One region of the Lactobacillus sp. UMNPBX4 genome, then DNA from elsewhere that is predicted to be linked to it. Evidence: predicted binding sites of a transcription regulator. Region 1 holds the regulator's gene; the other holds the start of a gene.
What was found. Region 1 encodes NrdR, which represses ribonucleotide reductase genes. Its sites were predicted from a motif close to ACACNATATATNGTGT; they were not measured.
Positions count from the first base shown of each region.

Region 2: the regulator NrdR is predicted to act here: its motif matches at 1,832-1,847, upstream of nrdJ (ribonucleoside-triphosphate reductase, adenosylcobalamin-dependent).

Region 1 covers NZ_PCZF01000024.1:18,699-29,513, forward strand. Annotated here, with positions in the region: gene CP355_RS06050 (aryl-sulfate sulfotransferase) at 1-923, opposite strand, end outside; gene CP355_RS06055 (DUF389 domain-containing protein) at 1,015-2,274, opposite strand; gene CP355_RS06060 (hypothetical protein) at 2,370-2,906, opposite strand; gene thrS (threonine--tRNA ligase) at 3,112-5,046, opposite strand; gene dnaI (primosomal protein DnaI) at 5,337-6,245, opposite strand; gene CP355_RS06075 (replication initiation and membrane attachment family protein) at 6,277-7,608, opposite strand; gene nrdR (transcriptional regulator NrdR) at 7,611-8,078, opposite strand; gene coaE (dephospho-CoA kinase) at 8,081-8,683, opposite strand; gene mutM (DNA-formamidopyrimidine glycosylase) at 8,680-9,510, opposite strand; gene polA (DNA polymerase I) at 9,519-10,815, opposite strand, start outside.
Region 2 covers NZ_PCZF01000036.1:1,692-9,044, reverse strand. Annotated here, with positions in the region: partial or broken gene CP355_RS07365 (oligopeptide ABC transporter substrate-binding protein) at 3-1,643, shown strand; gene nrdJ (ribonucleoside-triphosphate reductase, adenosylcobalamin-dependent) at 1,918-4,149, shown strand; gene CP355_RS07355 (DUF4430 domain-containing protein) at 4,179-4,568, shown strand; gene CP355_RS07350 (DUF4430 domain-containing protein) at 4,587-4,970, shown strand; gene CP355_RS07345 (ECF transporter S component) at 4,972-5,511, shown strand; gene CP355_RS07340 (cob(I)yrinic acid a,c-diamide adenosyltransferase) at 5,504-6,064, shown strand; gene CP355_RS07335 (putative ABC transporter permease) at 6,132-6,905, opposite strand; gene CP355_RS07330 (peptidase) at 7,004-7,353, opposite strand, start outside.

The DNA of each region.
Region 1 (10,815 bases):
TATTTACTACCATCATGAACTGTTAATAACCAATTTCCGTTAGACATTTCTACTACATCATGATGTACTAGTGATACTCCTTCTCCAGAATAACTTTTACCTAATGTTTTATCGAAACTAAATTGACGATATACTCGCCCTAAATAGTCAGTTTCGACTAACATATTGTATTGTTCATCCCCAGATTTGATTTTATTGAACAATAAAATATGTCCATTATCTAACTGCTCAAAAATATGTTGATTCCAACGTAAATAATACCAACGTACTTCCCCATCACCATCAACCGCAAAAGTTTGTTTAGTACTTCTATTTAAAACAGTTAACTCATTTGAACCCAAATTCATCTTACTTTTATCATTGACAGTAACTTTAATTGGAAATTTACTAATCCAACTAGGTAATTTACTTGTTTTTATCTTGACTACCTTTACTTGTTTTTTACCTGCTTGATCAGTCATAGTAACTTCAACCGAATTATCATAACCAGCATAAAGACCAACTATTGGCACTTGATGATCAGCTTGATAGCCCTTTACTTTATTTTCAATTGTCGTATTTTCAGTTTTTCCTATTACTCGATAACTAATTTTAGCTGGCTTATCAGTATGAAAGACCATTAATGCCGTTAGCGGTGAATTTTCATACGGATTCACTTTAATATAAGGATTTTCCCAGGTATAATGCTGCTGTTTTACAATATTTGCATATTTAGCTGTTAATTTATCGTTATCTGAATTAGCTACCTTTTTGACACCTAAATTTTTAATAATTTGGCTGTCACTTAATTTAGTTTTTTGGGCATTAGTATTTTTCTTCTCTGCTGTTACAGTTTCAACTTGCTTATCATATAGCATCATAGCAGGCTCAATTAACATTAATGTCCCTAATGCTAATAAAAGCACAACCTTATTACTTTTCACAGAAATTCTCCTTTTTATAATAAAACAAACTTTTAAAAATTTATTTTAGTATCAAGATATTTCACAATAAAAGTAATATGCTATATGCTTTCTAATTTTTAATATTTTCTTGAACAAATTCCACTAAATTAATATTTGGATATTTATCTTTTATTTGTCTTACTAAGGCGTTTTTTCTCTTCTTAGATAGCGGCTTTTTTAACTCTATCAAAGTAATTTGCTTATTTTTATTATCACTAACTGCAGTAACAGAAGATATTGCAGAGGACAGTTTACGAATTTCTTGATTACGTTTTTCTTGTTCTTGTTGACGTTTTTCATCAGCTTGTTCTTGTTCATGCTGACGCTGATTAATAATATTATTTACTTGTCGATCTAATTGATTTTCTGCATTGGGATTAACCTGAGCTACTTGTACAATATTCAGTGAATAGCCTTTCAGGTCATATTTTGTTAAGTTTGCTTTAGCCACTTGAATTTTCTTAGCATTAATTTTATTACCTGAAACTGTAAGATTAATTATTTTTCCTTGCGTATCGACATTTTCTTTAATTAGATTAACATTGCCTAACTCATTAACAACAAGATTTTGAACATTTTGATCTACTAGAGTTTTATTCACCATCTGATTAGCTGATAAGATACTAGGAATAATTAAAATAATTACTACTAAAATTATCGCAAACTCTTTAAAGGTTGGCTTGCGTAAGAAAAACAACTTAGATTGCTTAGTAGAATAACTTAGCCATTTCATAATTTTTACACCCAAAAAAGCAGTCAAAATTATGAAAACACAATTAATCAAAAACAAATAACTTGATCCTAAAAAATATTTAAGATTGCCTGCTGCAATTGAATACCCTATCGTACAAGCTGGTGGCATTAAGGCTGTTGCAATCGCTACACCAGGTACGATATTATTTGCTTCTTTTTTACGTGCACCGATTATTCCAGCAACTCCTCCAAAAAACGCAATCATTACATCCCAAATCGTTGGTGAAGTTCGTGCAATAATTTCTTGGCTAGCATAAGTCAAAGGAGAAAAATGAAAATAAATTGTAGATGCAGCTAAACTAATAATAATTTCTGCTAATAATGAAATCGTTCCTTTACGCAGCAAAGTAACATCATATAAAGCAAGGCCTGTGCCAATTGCTAGCAGCGGTCCCATCAAAGGTGAAATTAACATTGCACCAATAATAGTAGCTGTTGAATTAACATTTAATCCAACACTTGCAATAAAAATTGCGCAAGTCAGAACAATCAAACTTTCAATATTCAAAGTTCCATCTGCACTAATCTTAGATAAAAATTGAGAAGTTAAATAATTTTTTCGCTGGCGTATTATCATCTTATTTAGTCTAATCCTCATGAAAAAAGCACTGAATTAAGATTTCAGTGCAAAATATAAAAATGTGATTGAATAATCAATAAAATTATTATAACCTATTTGACTAATTTTTTGCTCTTATAGCAATAATATAAAAATGAATTATCTGCTCCATTTCCTACTCTCAGTGCATCTACTTTATCATTATTACTTTTATCTTTTTTCTTTATAGCAACATAAGTGTGTCCTGAATCTGCTCTATCGCTAGATAGCCAGCCATTAGCAGCAAAACCTGGTGTTTTATGAAATTTGAAATCAGTAGCTTCATACTGAGAAGTACCAACCTTTTGAGCTAATTTATATCCTGATTTCTTATCAGCCTTAGCTAATTTTTTAGTCCACTTAATTGCTTTATTACTGCTCAACATTTTATACAATTTGATTTTATTAAATGTATGCGTTGTGATTTTAAGCTTCTTGATTTCGCCTTCATGCTTATAGTACCATGTTCCGCGAGTTTTCTTTGGCGTAGTAAATAAGTTCTTAGCTCCCCAGGATGCAGCATCCACTCTATTTTGACCCATTACAATAATAGCTAACATAAATAGCGCAGTTGTCATAAATATAATGAGTTTATTTTTCACGTTTATCACCTTCCCTTATATAACTGCTATTTTCATTATTTCATTAAAATATTTCATAAAAGTTAAAGGCGATTACATTTTTTTTACTTCTTAATTACAAACGTAAAAAATCAATTACATTAGTTTTACCAACAAAAAAAACGTATGCAATAAAGCCGTCTTAATTAGACCTAGCATAGCATACGTTTTTTATTTTATTTTTTAATTATATTAATTAATTTTCTCTTGAGTATGACTTAACATCTGCATCAATTTCGTTAATGAAGTCATCAAGACTCTTAGAAATTTCTTCGTCAGTACCGTAACGACGTACGTTAACCTTACCTGACTTCATTTCTTCATCACCTAATACCAAAGTGTAAGGTACCTTTTGGGTTTGTGATTCACGAATCTTGTAACCCATCTTTTCGTTTCTGTCATCAACTTCTACTCTGAAGCCGCGCTTAGCAAGTTCTGCACGAACCTTTTCAGCGTATTCGCCGTGAGCTTCGTTGTTAACTGGAATGATTTCTGCTTGAACTGGTGCAAGCCAAGTTGGGAAGGCACCCTTGTAAATTTCAGTAAGGTAAGCAATGAATCTTTCCATAGTACCAACAATACCACGGTGAATCATAACTGGACGGTGTTCTTCCCCATCTTGACCAACGTAAGTTAAACCAAATCTTTCTGGAAGCATGAAGTCAAGTTGGATAGTTGACATAGTTTCATCATTACCCAAAGCAGTCTTAGTTTGAATATCAAGCTTAGGACCGTAAAAGGCTGCTTCACCTTCAGCTTCAACATAGTCAAGGCCAAGGTCATCCATCGCACCTTTAAGCATCTTTTGACTTCTTTCCCACATTTCGTCGTTTGCAAAGTACTTGTCAGTGTTCTTTGGATCACGGTATGAAAGTCTGAAGTAGTAATCAGTAATATCGAAGTCCTTGTATACGTCCATGATCAACTTCAAGATCTTAGCAAATTCAGTTTGAACTTGATCAAGTGCTACGAATGTGTGACCATCGTTCAAAGTCATTTCACGTACACGTTGAAGACCTGACAAAGCACCTGATTTTTCGTATCTGTGCATCATACCAAGTTCTGCAACACGAAGTGGAAGATCACGGTATGAACGAATGTGGTGCTTAAAGATTTGAATATGTGAAGGACAGTTCATTGGACGAAGTTCAAGCATTTCGCCATCACCCATGTCCATTGGTGGGAACATGTCATCACGGTAGTGTGCCCAGTGACCTGAAGTCTTGTAAGCATCAAGGTTCATAAGTACTGGAGTGTAAACGTGTTGGTAACCGTCAGCTACTTCACGGTCAATGATGTAGCGTTCAACAACACGACGAATAGTAGCACCCTTTGGCATCCAGTAAGGAAGACCTGCACCAACCTTAGGGTCAACGAAGAAGAGGTCAAGGTCACGACCGATAGTTCTGTGGTCACGTTCCTTAATTTCTTGACGGCGCTTAAGATCAGCCTTTAAATCAGCTTCCTTAAAGAATGCAGTACCAAAGATTCTTTGAAGCATTGGGTTTGATGACTTACCTAACCAGTAAGCACCAGCTACTGACAATAACTTAAATTGCTTAATCTTGCCAGTGTTTGGAAGTAAAGCATCAAAACCAAAGTCAACAAAATCGCCAAGCTTGTAAGCATCAACAGTATCGCCTTCAACCTTAGCAAGAAGTTCGCTCTTGAACTTATCATTCTTGTAAAGGTCTTCAAGTTCTGATTTAGCAATTTGAACGTGTTCAATCTTTTCACCGTTCTTAATTACCTTTTGCATAGCTTTTTCAAGCTTTGGTAATTCACCAACTTTAATTTGGTCATCTTTATCGGTGTCAACGTAGAAACCACCTTCATCGGCAACATGTTCACCTAAACGAAGTTCAGGATATTCACGCTTAGCTACAGCTTCAAATACAAAAGCAGCAGTAGCACGTAAAACGTCTAAGCCCTCTTCATCTTTATCAGTAATAATAGCAACTTCGCTATCACTATCAAGCTTGAAGTCAAGTGGCTTAATTTCACCATTAACCTTACCAGCAACAGCAGCTTTACCAAGTGAAGTTGCAATGTTGTGAGCTACGTCAGCAATAGTTAAACTTTCTTCAAAATCTTTCTTTGAGCCATCAGGCAAAGTGATTGAAAAACTCATATTTTCCTCCAGAAAAAATATAATAAAAAAAGTCCCAGTGCGAGAATGCACTGGGACGTTAATTAGCGTGGTTCCACCCAAAATTCAGGTTAGCGTAATCTAACCTCTTTACGGATTGATAAAGGCATCCAACCTAATATTAATAACTTTGGGAATAAGCGATTGGGGTAACTTTCTAATGAAGAACTTCCAGAACAAGGTTCTTCTCTCTGAATCGAAAGCTATCATGTCTCGCTTAATTAACTCTCATTATACGCACGAAACTTTTAGATGCAAGACCTTTTTTAAAATTAATGCAAAGAATTTCTTCGATCGGGTCCAGAAACCACAACTTCTTTAGCTAAAAAACGTACTCGCTGCATAAGTCTCCTAGCCTTTACTGGATCAGTCGCATTACGTGTTTCTTCAAAATGAGATTCTAATGCTTCCATGTCAAGATTAGATGAGAAAAATGTTGGTAAAACATTATCCATCCGAGCTTGTAAAATTACACCCAATACGTCATCTCGTGACCATTGACTGAGACTCTCAGCACCAATATCATCTAAAATCAATAAATCACATTCAGACAAACGGCGAATTTCACTTTGCAAACTATTGTCGTCAAAATGACTTGCTAATCCGGCTATAAAAGTTGGCACATGCAAGAACACAACATTTTTATTCATGTTCGTGACCACATAATTAGCTAATCCCGCTAAAATATATGTCTTACCAACACCAAAATCACCTGACAAATATAGTCCCTGAATATGCGGATTTTGCTTATATTTTCTTAAAAAGTCGTAGATCAAAGTTAAAACTTGTTTACGATCATCATTTACATCAATTTCACTCAAACTCACATCATGAAGACGAGTCGGAACATCGATTAGTTGTAATCTTCGCTCGGCAGCTTGCTTGCGATCTTGAGCTAATTTTGCCTTAGTTGGCACATACCGAATATCAATTACTTTACCATTCAAAAATAATTGGGGAGCATACCCTGCCATCACCTTACTCGCAGTATGTTTTTGAGAATAATACTCATACAAGTTAGATATACTATTTCGAATCATCTTTTGATCAATTTTATCTGCATTTGCATGAATAAATGACTGCACATCAGGATCACGCAAGGCTTGTTCTATCAAAGATTGTTCATCACCCAGATTACGCTCTTTTACAATCTTTTTAATTACATTGCCAATTGGCTCCATTTTTTCACCTACTTCCAATTATCTTTGAATCCTATTTATTATTTAAATCCTTAAATAAATTCTTCAATTGCTCGGTAGAAATGCCAGCATCCCTATCAGCCTTTTTCTTACTCCAATCAGTGCCTTTTTCGACTCGCTTTTGATAAGTTCGAACAGATTTTTTCTTACCAAAGCTATTGCGCCGCTTTTTCACATATTGCAAAGCCTGTACGGCTGTAGCTACGCCATGTTGCAGCCAGTCATTGGCAATCTTATAAGCCAAATTAGAACTAACTACTGTGTCATAAGTAAGACATGTATAGGTCAAAATGTTGATTAAGTCTTCAGGCAACCCATACTGGGTGTGCAAATTATTAATAATCTGCTTCTCATTGGCACTAGTTATACCGCCTTTTTGCGTTTTTATTTTATACAAAAATTCAGCGGGTGAACTCTCATTAGCTGCTTTTAACAGCTTTTTATCATGGTCATCCATATCTTTAATCACAGCTAATGCCTTTTTTTGCCCTTCATTTAACTGCTTTTGTACATTTTCTCTAGTATTAGCCCTCTTATAATTTTCCGCTAAAGTATTGCTAATGTCATGCATATTTAAGCTATATGAGCCATGAAGACATGGCAAGCTTTCATCTACAAATTCTTTTTCTGATAAGCCATACGTTTGGATTAAACCACGAATTTGATCTTTATTAAGGTCAATTTCACTAGCTGGAATTTGATAGCGATTATACTCCTGCTTGATAAAATCCCAATCAATACTATCGTGATCATTCACCTTGGCAGTTTCAACTTCATGAATCTTATTTTCTTGTGCGGCTTGAACCACATCACTAGACGGAGTGATTGCTTCATCCCCAGGTAAACGAAAAACATCAAAAAAGTTTGCTGACACGTCTTTAGCATTTTTAATAGGTTTTTCCCTTAATTTTGCTTCTTGAGCAAAAGCATGACTTAAATCATGAAAGGTTGATACACCAACCTTTTCTTTTAATAAACTAGCTAAAAGTGGCGTCGCAAAAAATTTGTCTGCAGCTGGAACTTGCAGCAATTTAAAAACTAAAACATTATTGAATACATTATCAGACAAAAGTGTTTGGACTAATCCCACAGCCTCTAATTTATGCAATGAATCAAATAATTGTTTCAAGCTGCAATCCAATTGCTCTTGCAATGAATATATCCCCTTCGAGTCGGAAATTATGCCATACGGATCATAATTTTGAATCAAAGTCTGATATAGCGCTACTGCTACTGCACCTACTAACGGTTGATATAATTTGATTAAAACTTTTTCATCTTCGGGAAAAAGCTTCACACGATTGGCTACATAATAAAGATGTTTGGGATCAGACGTCTCAAACATGACTAATTGCCCTTACCTTTCTTAGCCATCATGTCTTCCATAGTCTTCATGAAGCTAGACATATCTTTAAATTCACGATAAATAGATGCAAAACGAATGTAAGCCACATCATCAAGATCAGCCAATTCATCCATAACGTATTGACCAATCTTCTTAGATGAAATTTCACTAATGCCTTGCTTTCTTACTTTATTTTCAACATGATCAACCAATTGCTCAAATTGCTCACTGCTAATTGGTCGTTTCTGTCCTGCAGCCATTACACCATGCAAGATTTTCTTGCGATTAAATGGTTCACGCGTACCGTCATTTTTAATTACAAGTAACGGAGTTGTTTCTACTCTTTCAAAAGTTGTAAAACGAAAACCACAATTTTCACACTCTCTGCGTCGTCTGATTGCACGGTTTTCATCACTAGGACGTGAATCAATAACGCGGGAGGCATTTTGATGACAATTTGGACATTCCATAGCTATCCCTCTTCTTTGATCTTAATTAATATCTGTTCTAGTTTATTTTCTAATTCTTTTATTGTACCAGTATTTGCCACTACAAAATCGGCCATTTTTTCTTTTTCAGCTAATGGCATCTGACTATTAATCCGCATTCTTGCTTCCTCGTCAGATAGATTATTACGCTTTTTTAAACGTTCAATCTGTATTTGCTCAGGAAGGGTAATCACTAAAACTCCATTAGCTACATGTTTTTTATCCAATCCCGCTTCAAAATACACTGGTGCATCTAAAATAACAAGAGCAAAATTCTGATATTCTTTTATCTTTGCTACTGTTTTATCGAAAATTAACGGATGCGTCAACTGATTTAATTCAGACAAGGCTCTTTTATTACTAAAAACTAATTGCCCTAATTTTTTACGATTTATTGTTTGGTCTGAATTTAAATATTCTACCCCAAAATGATCTTTAATCGCTTGCCAAGATGCATTGCCGGGTTTCATCAGTTCGTGGGCAATTTGATCACAGTCAATAATCGGAATGTTTTTCTTTTTAAAAAAATCATCAGCAGTACTTTTACCGGTGGCAATTCCACCTGTTAATGCTAAGACATAACTCATTTATAAATCACCTGACAATGAGGACAAAAAGTGGTTCCCCGACCATTAACCTTAATTTTTTCAAATTTAGTACCACAAACTGGGCAGGGCTCACCTACATGACCGTAAACTTGCAATTTACTTTGAAAGCCACCAACTTGTCCATTCGCATTCAAAAAGGAATGAACCGTAGTACCTTGCAGCTTAATTGCTTCGGCAATAATCTTATTAATCTGATCATGTAATTCAGATACTTTTTCTACAGGAATTTTATTGGCCTGACTTAAAGGATGAATCTTGGTTCGCCAAAGAACCTCATCAACATAAATATTACCTAGACCAGCTACTACTGATTGATCAAGCAAAGTGTTTTTGATATTTTTCTTCTTACGCTTTAAGCCATTGATTAAATATTCTGAAGTAAATTTAGAACTATTTGGTTCTACTCCAAGCTTACCAATCCCTGTAGTTTGTCTTTCGGTGCCAGTTAAAATTAGCTGCATCCGCCCAAATTTGCGCACATCATTATACCGCAACGCTGTTCCATCAGTAAAAACAAACTCAACGTGATCGTGTTTATCCTTAGGCGCATCAGACGCAGTTAAATGATACTTTCCTTCCATTCGCAAATGAGAAACAATCGTTAAATTATCACTCAAGCGAATAAGCAAATACTTGGCGTAGCGATCAATATCGATAATCTTTTTACCAGGCAATTCAGATAAAAATTTTTCATGATCAGTCGCCACAATTTTTGGATACCACAAAATCACTTTTTTAATAGTTTTTCCCTTAACTAAAGGAAGCAGTGTTCTTCGAACTGTTTCAACTTCAGGCATTTCAGGCATTTTATCACCTACTTTGCATCATACCAATTGTGTCCCCAGCCAGAATCAGCAATCAATGGCACGTCCAACTTAACAGCTGATTGCATTACTTCAGGCACAATCTTTTTAATTGTTTCTAGCTCATCTTTTGGTACATCAAAAATCAATTCATCGTGTACCTGCACTACCATTTTAGTCTTCAAATGTAGTTCATCTAACTTCTTTTGCATGTTAATCATTGCAATTTTAATAATATCGGCAGCTGAACCTTGAATTGGTGAATTAATAGCAGTTCTTTCAGCAAAGGCACGAACGGTGTATTTCTTAGCATGAATATCTGGCAAGTATCTGCGACGGTGCATGATTGTTTCGGCATAGCCCTTGTCACGTGCTTCTTGTACTGCTTTATTCATGTAATCCTTGATTTGAGGATATTGTTCGAAGTAGTTGTCGATAAATTCTTGAGCACGTTTTCTAGAAATACCTAAATTCTTGGACAAACCATAATCGGAAATACCATAAACGATACCGAAGTTAACAGCCTTAGCGTGACGACGCATCAGTGGCGTTACTTGATCTGGTGAATCCAAGTGGAAAATTTTCATCGCGGTATGTGAGTGAATATCATAACCGGTCTTGAAGGCTTCTTGCATGTTTTGATCGCCCGAAACGTGAGCTAAAACACGAAGTTCAACTTGTGAGTAGTCGCAAGAGAAAATGTAGCCGTCTGGTTCACTTGGCACGAAAGCTTTTCTGATTTGCTTACCCTCTTCGGTACGGGTAGGGATGTTCTGCAAGTTAGGATCCACACTGGAAAGTCGACCAGTTGCAGTCAAAGTTTGCAAGTAACGTGTATGTACACGACCATCTGGTTGGATAACGTCAAGCAGCCCCTTTACATAGGTAGATTGAATCTTGGCAATTTGACGGTAATCCAAAATTTCACTAACGATTGGACTTTGTGTCTTCAATTGATCAAGCACTTCAACTGAAGTTGAGTAACCAGTCTTGGTCTTCTTGATTGGTGGTAAACCAAGCTTTTCAAACAAAATGTGACCTAATTGCTTAGGTGAATTCAAATTGAACTTTTCACCAGCTTGACTGTAAATCTTGTCTTCAAGCTCTTTCAACTTAATGGCAAATTCATTTTGCAACTGAAGCAAAGTGCTGGCTTCAACCTTCATCCCGTTCATTTCCATTCTGGCTAAAACACGAGCAGTTGGGATTTCGATTGTGTCAAACAAAGCATCCTGTTCGTGTTCTTTAAGCTTTTTAAGAAGCTCCGGCTTAAGCTTTTCAATGGCGTTGACCTTGGAAGCTAAGTGG
Region 2 (7,353 bases), on a different contig from region 1:
ACAAGTTCAGTCAAACTGTTCCTGTGAAAAGTGTTAAAAAAGGTGGGACCTTAAATTACGCTATCGAGTCAGATAGTCCCTTCACTGGTATTTTCTTGCCAGAATTATCTGATACTGCCACTGACACTGAAGTTGCAGAACCAGGACAAGAAGGGTTATTCTCAGTCAACGATCAATACAAGATTAACAATAAAGGTGCTGCTACCTTTAAGCTTGACCGTAAAGCCAAGACCGTAACTATCGAGGTTAAGAAGGGTGTTAAGTGGTCAGACGGCAAGCAAGTTAATGCTAAAGACGTGGAATACGCTTATGAAATTATTGCTAATAAAGACTCCAAGTCACAACGTTATACCGATTCTCTTGCCGACATTGTTGGTTTAGCAGAATATCACGAAGGCAAGAGCAAGAAGATTTCTGGTATTGAGATGCCTGATGGCGAAAATGGCCGCAAGGTCGTAATTCACTTTAAACAAATGAAGCCTGGTATGCTTCAATCAGGTAACGGTTACTTCTGGGAATACGCTGAACCTTACCATTACTTAAAGGACGTACCATTCTCCAAGTTGATGTCTAGTGACAAGGTTAGAAAACAACCACTCTTCTACGGCCCATTCCGCGTAAGCAAGCTTGTTCGTGGTCAATCTGTCACTTGGGAACGTAACCCGCATTACTGGCGTGGTACGCCAAACTTGGAAAAGGTATCCATGACAGTCATCGGTACCAACTCAGTTACTCAAGCCATCAAGAGTCACAAGTTCGACGTTGCTGGTGTCGTTAATACCCAATGGGAAGATGTTAAGAATGCCACTGACACTAACTTTATCGGCAATGTGCCTCTATCTTATAGCTACTTAGGCTTTAAGGTAGGTAAATGGGACAAAAAGGCTGGCAAAAACGTTGAAAACAAGAATTCTAAGATGAATAATCCATCATTACGTAAAGCTATGGCTTATGCAATGAACGTTGATGCAGTCGCTAAACGTTACTACCACGGCTTGGCCTTCCGCGTTAACACTTTGATCCCTGAACAATTTGGTGATTATACTGACAAGTCAATCAAGGGTTACCCATACAACTTGAAGAAGGCTAACGAATTATTGGATAAAGCCGGCTACAAGAAGAAGGGTGAATACAGAGTTCAACCTAACGGTAAGAAGTTAGTAATTAACTTGGCTGTTAGAAACAACTCAACTACCGCTGAACCTGTTTGGAGAAACTACATCCAACAATGGAAGAAAGTTGGTTTGGATGTTAAATTTGTCGGCGGCCGTCTAATGGAATTCAACAACTGGGTACAAGCTGTCCAATCTGACGATCCAAGAATCGACGTCTTCGAAGGTGGTTGGTCACTTTCAAGTGAACCATCCCCTAACGACCTTTACAATGAAGCTGCACCATACAACTTTGCTCGTTTCGTTTCACCTAAGCAAACTAAGCTTTTGGCTGATATCGACTCAGAGAAGGCCTTCAATCCTACTTACCGTGCTAATGCCTTCAAGAAGTGGCAAAAGTGGATGTATGATGAAGCATACGTTGTGCCAACTACCAACCAATACTCTGTAACTGCTGTTAACAAGAAGATCTCTGGTTGGTCACTTAAGCCTAGTGCCAACACTTGGTTCACTGCAGGTTTCGTAAAATAATTTCTTGAACAATCCTTTTTCTATATTTTCTATAACAAATAAAATTTACTTTTCAACCCCTATCAATTAATCTCAAAATATTCAGTAGCAAATTTGTTGCTGAATATTTTTTTATTTTTCTCAACCCCTATTACTAACCTAAATTGTAGAATGCAAGTCCCTTTTATGTGAAAAATTTTTAATGCATAACACAACATATTGTGGTATTATCATAAATGTATTCATAGATAATGTGTTTTGTGAAACAATAGTAACTTTTAGGAGTGAGTTTTTTATGCCTACCACAAGAATTAAGCTGGATCCTGACTTTATCGATTCAGTGAAACAAGAAGTTAAACCTCATTGGGGAGAATTAGGTTGGGTTACCTACAAGAGAACTTATGCCCGCTGGCTTCCTGACCAAAATAGAGCTGAGAATTGGGATGAAACTGTCAAACGAGTTATTGAAGGTAATATTAACCTTGATCCGCGCTTGCATGATAATCCTTCTGCAGAAGTAATTACGGAGTTAACTAATGAAGCACAAAAACTATTTCGTTTAGTCTATGGCTTAGCTGCTACTCCGTCTGGTCGTAATCTTTGGATTTCAGGTACTGATTATCAAAAGCGGAACGGTGATTCCTTAAATAACTGCTGGTTCATTGCAATTCGCCCACAAAAATACGGCGATAGCCACATTGCGCCTGCTTATCTTAATCCTGAGCAAAAAGCCGTTTCAATGCCTTTCTCCTTCTTATTTGACCAATTAATGAAGGGCGGCGGTGTTGGTTTTTCAGTGGTCAACGAAAATATCGCTCAAATTCCTTCCGTCGACAATAAAGTGGATTTAGCCGTAATCATCGACAAAAAGAGTCCATCTTACGAGGCATCCCTCAAGGTCGGTGCCATCGACAAAGACAAATGGGAAAAGCAAAGTGTACCTGACGACACAATTTATTACAAACTGCCTGACACCCGTGAAGGTTGGGTCTTAGCTAATGCCCGTTTAATCGACATGCACTTTAACGCCACTAATCCAGACCACAAAATCAAATTAGCACTCGATATCTCTGACATTCGTCCATATGGTGCTAAGATCCATGGCTTCGGTGGTACGGCTTCAGGCCCAATGCCTTTAGTTGAGATGCTTATTGATATCAACAACGTTATCAATGCTCGCGTTAATAGTAAGCTTACTGCCGTTGACGGCACTGATATTTGTAACTTGATTGGTAAAACAGTTGTTGCAGGCAATGTCCGTCGCTCTGCTGAACTTGCTCTTGGCTCTAGCGATAATCAAGACTTTATTAAGATGAAGCAAGATAAGGAAAAACTTTATCATCACCGCTGGGCTTCTAACAACAGTGTCGCAATTAACTCTAAATTTAATAATTATGGCCCAATTTCTGACGGAATTTTGCATAACGGTGAACCAGGAATCGTCAATCTTGATCTTTCACGCAATTATGGCCGAATCGTTGATGGTTATCAGGCCGGCATTGACGACAGCGTTGAAGGCACCAACCCTTGTGGTGAGATTTCTCTAGCTAATGGTGAACCATGTAATTTGTTTGAGGTCTTCCCTTATGTAGCGGAACAAGAAGGCTGGGACCTCAAGGAAGCCTTTGGCTTAGCTGCTCGCTACACCAAGCGAGTTACCTTCAGTCCCTATGATTGGGAAATTTCACGCGAAATCATCCATAAAAATCGCCGAATCGGGGTTTCAATGTCAGGAATTCAAGACTGGCTTTTAAATGATCTCGGTCACAGAGTTGTAACTGGCTTTGAGGATGCAGTTGATCAAGAAAATGGGCAAAAGATCAAGAAGCCAATCTATGACCCTCAAGCGGTTAAGATGGTTGACAGCCTTTACCAAGCTGTAGTTGACGCAGACAAGACCTACAGCAAGGAATTAGGCTGCAATGAATCAATTAAGCACACCACAGTTAAACCTTCAGGTACGGTAGCGAAATTGGCTGGAGTCAGCGAAGGAATGCACTTCCACTATGCTGGTTACTTGATTCAACGGATTCGTTTCCAAGCTAGCGACCCACTTTTGCCAGCCTTAAAAGAATGTGGCTACCACACTGAACCAGATATTTACACACCAAATACAATCTGTGTTGAATTTCCACTTCGTGCAGCTCACGCCGACAGCAAAAACTTTGCCTCAGCCGGCACTGTTTCCATCGCGGAACAATTTGCGACACAAGCATTTTTGCAAACTTATTGGTCCGACAATGCTGTTAGTTGTACCGTTACTTTCCAAAGCGATGAAAGTGATCAAATTGCCCCACTACTTTACCAATATCGCCATATTATTAAGTCAACTTCACTTCTTCCTTATTACGGTGGCTCACTTAAACAAGCTCCGAAGGAACCAATTGACAAGCAGACTTACGAGGCTAGAGCCGCATTGATTACTGATGATGTTGAAAAAGTTTTTGCTAAGCAAAATGATGATCAAAAAGGACTAGAGCTAGTCGACCAATCAGATTGTGCTGGTGGCGCCTGCCCAATTAAATAAATTTATTTGGAGGAATGGAATTGAAGAGTATGAGTAAACGTAAAATTAATCTATTTTTTGCAATTATTACTTTCTTTACGTTAGCCTTAACTGCATGCTCAAATAATAATTCAGCTACTAAAAAAAGCACAACTAACCAAATTTCGGTTAATTACACTTTAAAAGAAGGTAAAAAGACCTTTGATAAGAAAACCATAAAAGTTCCTAAAAAAGCTAAAGTAATTGCTGGTTTAAAAAAGGCCTGGAAAGTTAAGGAAACCAAAGGCTTTATCACTGCAATTGACGGCAAAACTCAAAATCCTAAGAAAAAGATTTATTGGACCTACACAATTAACAATAAGTTTGCCTCTAAAGGCGCTAATGAACAAACTGTTAATAACAAAGATAAAGTTAAATTTACTTTAGCTAAAATGAAATAATCATAAGGAGAAAAACAAATGACTAAAACAAAATTATTAAGCTTAACTACTACCGGTGCCGTATTTGTTAGCCTACTTTTCACTGGCGTTGCACCAACCAGCAACGTCCAAGCTGCTTCTTACATTAAAGTTCATTACACCTTAAAGAAGGGCAACAAGGCCTTCTCACACAAGAGTTTTAAGGTTAAGAAAAATGCTAAAGTGATCACCGGTTTGAAAAAAGGTTGGCACGTTAAAAGCACTAATGGCTTTGTTACTAGTATTGCTGGCAGAAGCCAAAATAAGAGTAAGAATATCTACTGGACTTACACCATTAATGGCAAGTATGCTTCTAAAGGAGCATACCAACAACCATTGCATAGAAACGACCGTGTTGTCTGGAAGCTAGCCGGGATCAAGTAAAATGCTTACCAAAGAAAGAGTTCAGATTAGATCTTTAGCACTCCTAGCGATTTTGGTTGCTATGTGTGTAACACTCAGAATTTTTAAAATCATCGATATCCCTAACGTACAGCCCGTAACTGATATGATTATGATTGTGACCCTAACAATGGGTGCTGGCTTTGGCTTTGCCCTATCCGCATTGACCATGATCTTGTCCAATATTTATCTAGGCTTTGGAATTTGGACTATCCCCCAGATTATGGCTTATGTTGGTTGTGTTTTAGTAGTAATCCTACTTGACAAAACCACCCCACTAAAGCAACACTTCTGGATGCAAGTTATCGTAGCTACCCTTCTGGGTTACGTATATGGCTTGTTAATCAATTTCGGCATGTCAATTTGGGGTGGCTGGTCATCCTTTTTAGGTTATGTTGCGGTAAGTTTCTTATTTGATACTTACCATTGTCTGGGCAATTTTGGTTTCTATTTTGTTTTGTACAAACCATTGACTCTTGCCCTAAACAATTACAAACGAAAAGCAGGAATCAGCTATGATTAAAATTTACACTAAAGTTGGTGACAAAGGTTTAACTAAGCAAGTTACTGGCAAAATGGTGCCTAAATATGACCTCCAAATTGAAGCTCTAGGTGACGTAGATGAATTGCAATCCTACTTAGGTGTAGTAATTGCTAACTTATCTAAAAACTGTCTGCAACTTAAAGATGAGCTGCAAGACGTACAACGCAACCTTTACCAATTACAAGCTGATATCGTGGTAAAGCATCATCAAGAAATCACCCATGAAACAGTGCAGCAACTCGAACATCGCATTGATCAACTAACACCCCAAATTCCTTCCATTCCTGAATTTATTCTGCCAGGTGGTAAAGCCACTGGTGCCAATCTTCAGTATGCCAGGACAGTCGCTCGACGCACCGAACGGGCATTGGTCAAATTAAGTTTAAATGAACAGGAATTATCAGATGACGTATTAAAATACATCAATCGATTATCTGATTACCTTTTCACCCTTGGACGCTATGCCAACGTTTTAGATAACTACACCGAAATAAAAAGTAAAAAACGTGAACCAAATAGAATTAATGGATAAGAAAAAGTCGGATGACCTAATATGATCATCCGACTTTTTTCAATCCCACAAAATAAGATTATGTTAGTTAGCTTTCTTTCTTCAAGACTTCTTTCTTAATTTCCATGAACTTAGGAGCATCAGTAACTTTTAATTTTGGAAAGCTCTTCAAGTAGCGCTTATGATTCCAGCTTAATCGTTGCGGTTGTAATTCATCATAGTGCTGCATCACTGAGTGGTGCCAATCACCAACCCGCAATTTTCCTTTCTCAGGCATATGACTTTCTACTTTAGTTCTAACTCGCTCAATAAAGTGGTCAATATGCACATCCCACATCTTAGTTGTAGTATGGAATCTCTCGACACTGATTACTGTTAATACTAAGTCAATACCCATAACAATGGTAATACCCACAGCTAGCCAGCCATGAGTTATCTTTTCTTCATTATTAATGAGCTTCTGAATGATTGGCTGAATAAATTTTACTAATAAAACTACACCAACGCCCCAAAATAATGAAATCATTGGGGCCACTCGACCTTGAATGTTACCCCATAATTTTGAATAATCCCAAAGCTTCATGCGAAAGATTGTCTCTAATAGCCAACTAGCCACAAATTCGAAAATAGTGGCAACGATAGTCCCTACTATAAATAAAAGGAGCAGGTTATCTCGCACGTCTTTGGTACAAATTAAAATTGTAGTAACGGCGAACCCATACACGGGGCAGTAAGGACCAAACAGAAATCCCCGATAATCATAATGGTGGTCTTTGATCGAACAATAAAAGGTTTCCCAAAGCCAGCCGATAACTGAATAAGTAAAAAATAAAACAATAATTTCTGAAATAGTGTACGGCATGTTTGTTTCTCTTTCATGATACAAGTTTATCTATCTCAATAATACGTGAAAGAGTCTATTTTGGCTATTGAAAATCCGTATTTTAGTACAAATATAGATTATTTTAAGAATTTTGTTCGAACTGTCCACCCTGCAATTATTAAAATTATGCCCAATACGCTGAGCATAACACCGGCAGTTTCACCAGCTTTAGGTAATTTTGCCTTAATTTCTGATGTGTCACTTTTAGGGAGTGTGACATGAGTATCGTGTTTTTGCGACTTAGGCGAGATAGTACTTGCATTGTCCTTAATCTCGTCTTTATCTAGAGTAGTTTTTACTGAATCAGAATCTATTTTAGCCGTGGATTTTACCTCGTTAGCCTTAGTATCAAAACCAGTCAAGCCTTTGACAGTTGGAGTGCGTGAAAGGTTTGTATTTTCTGGGGAAGCTTGCTGCTTTTGATCTT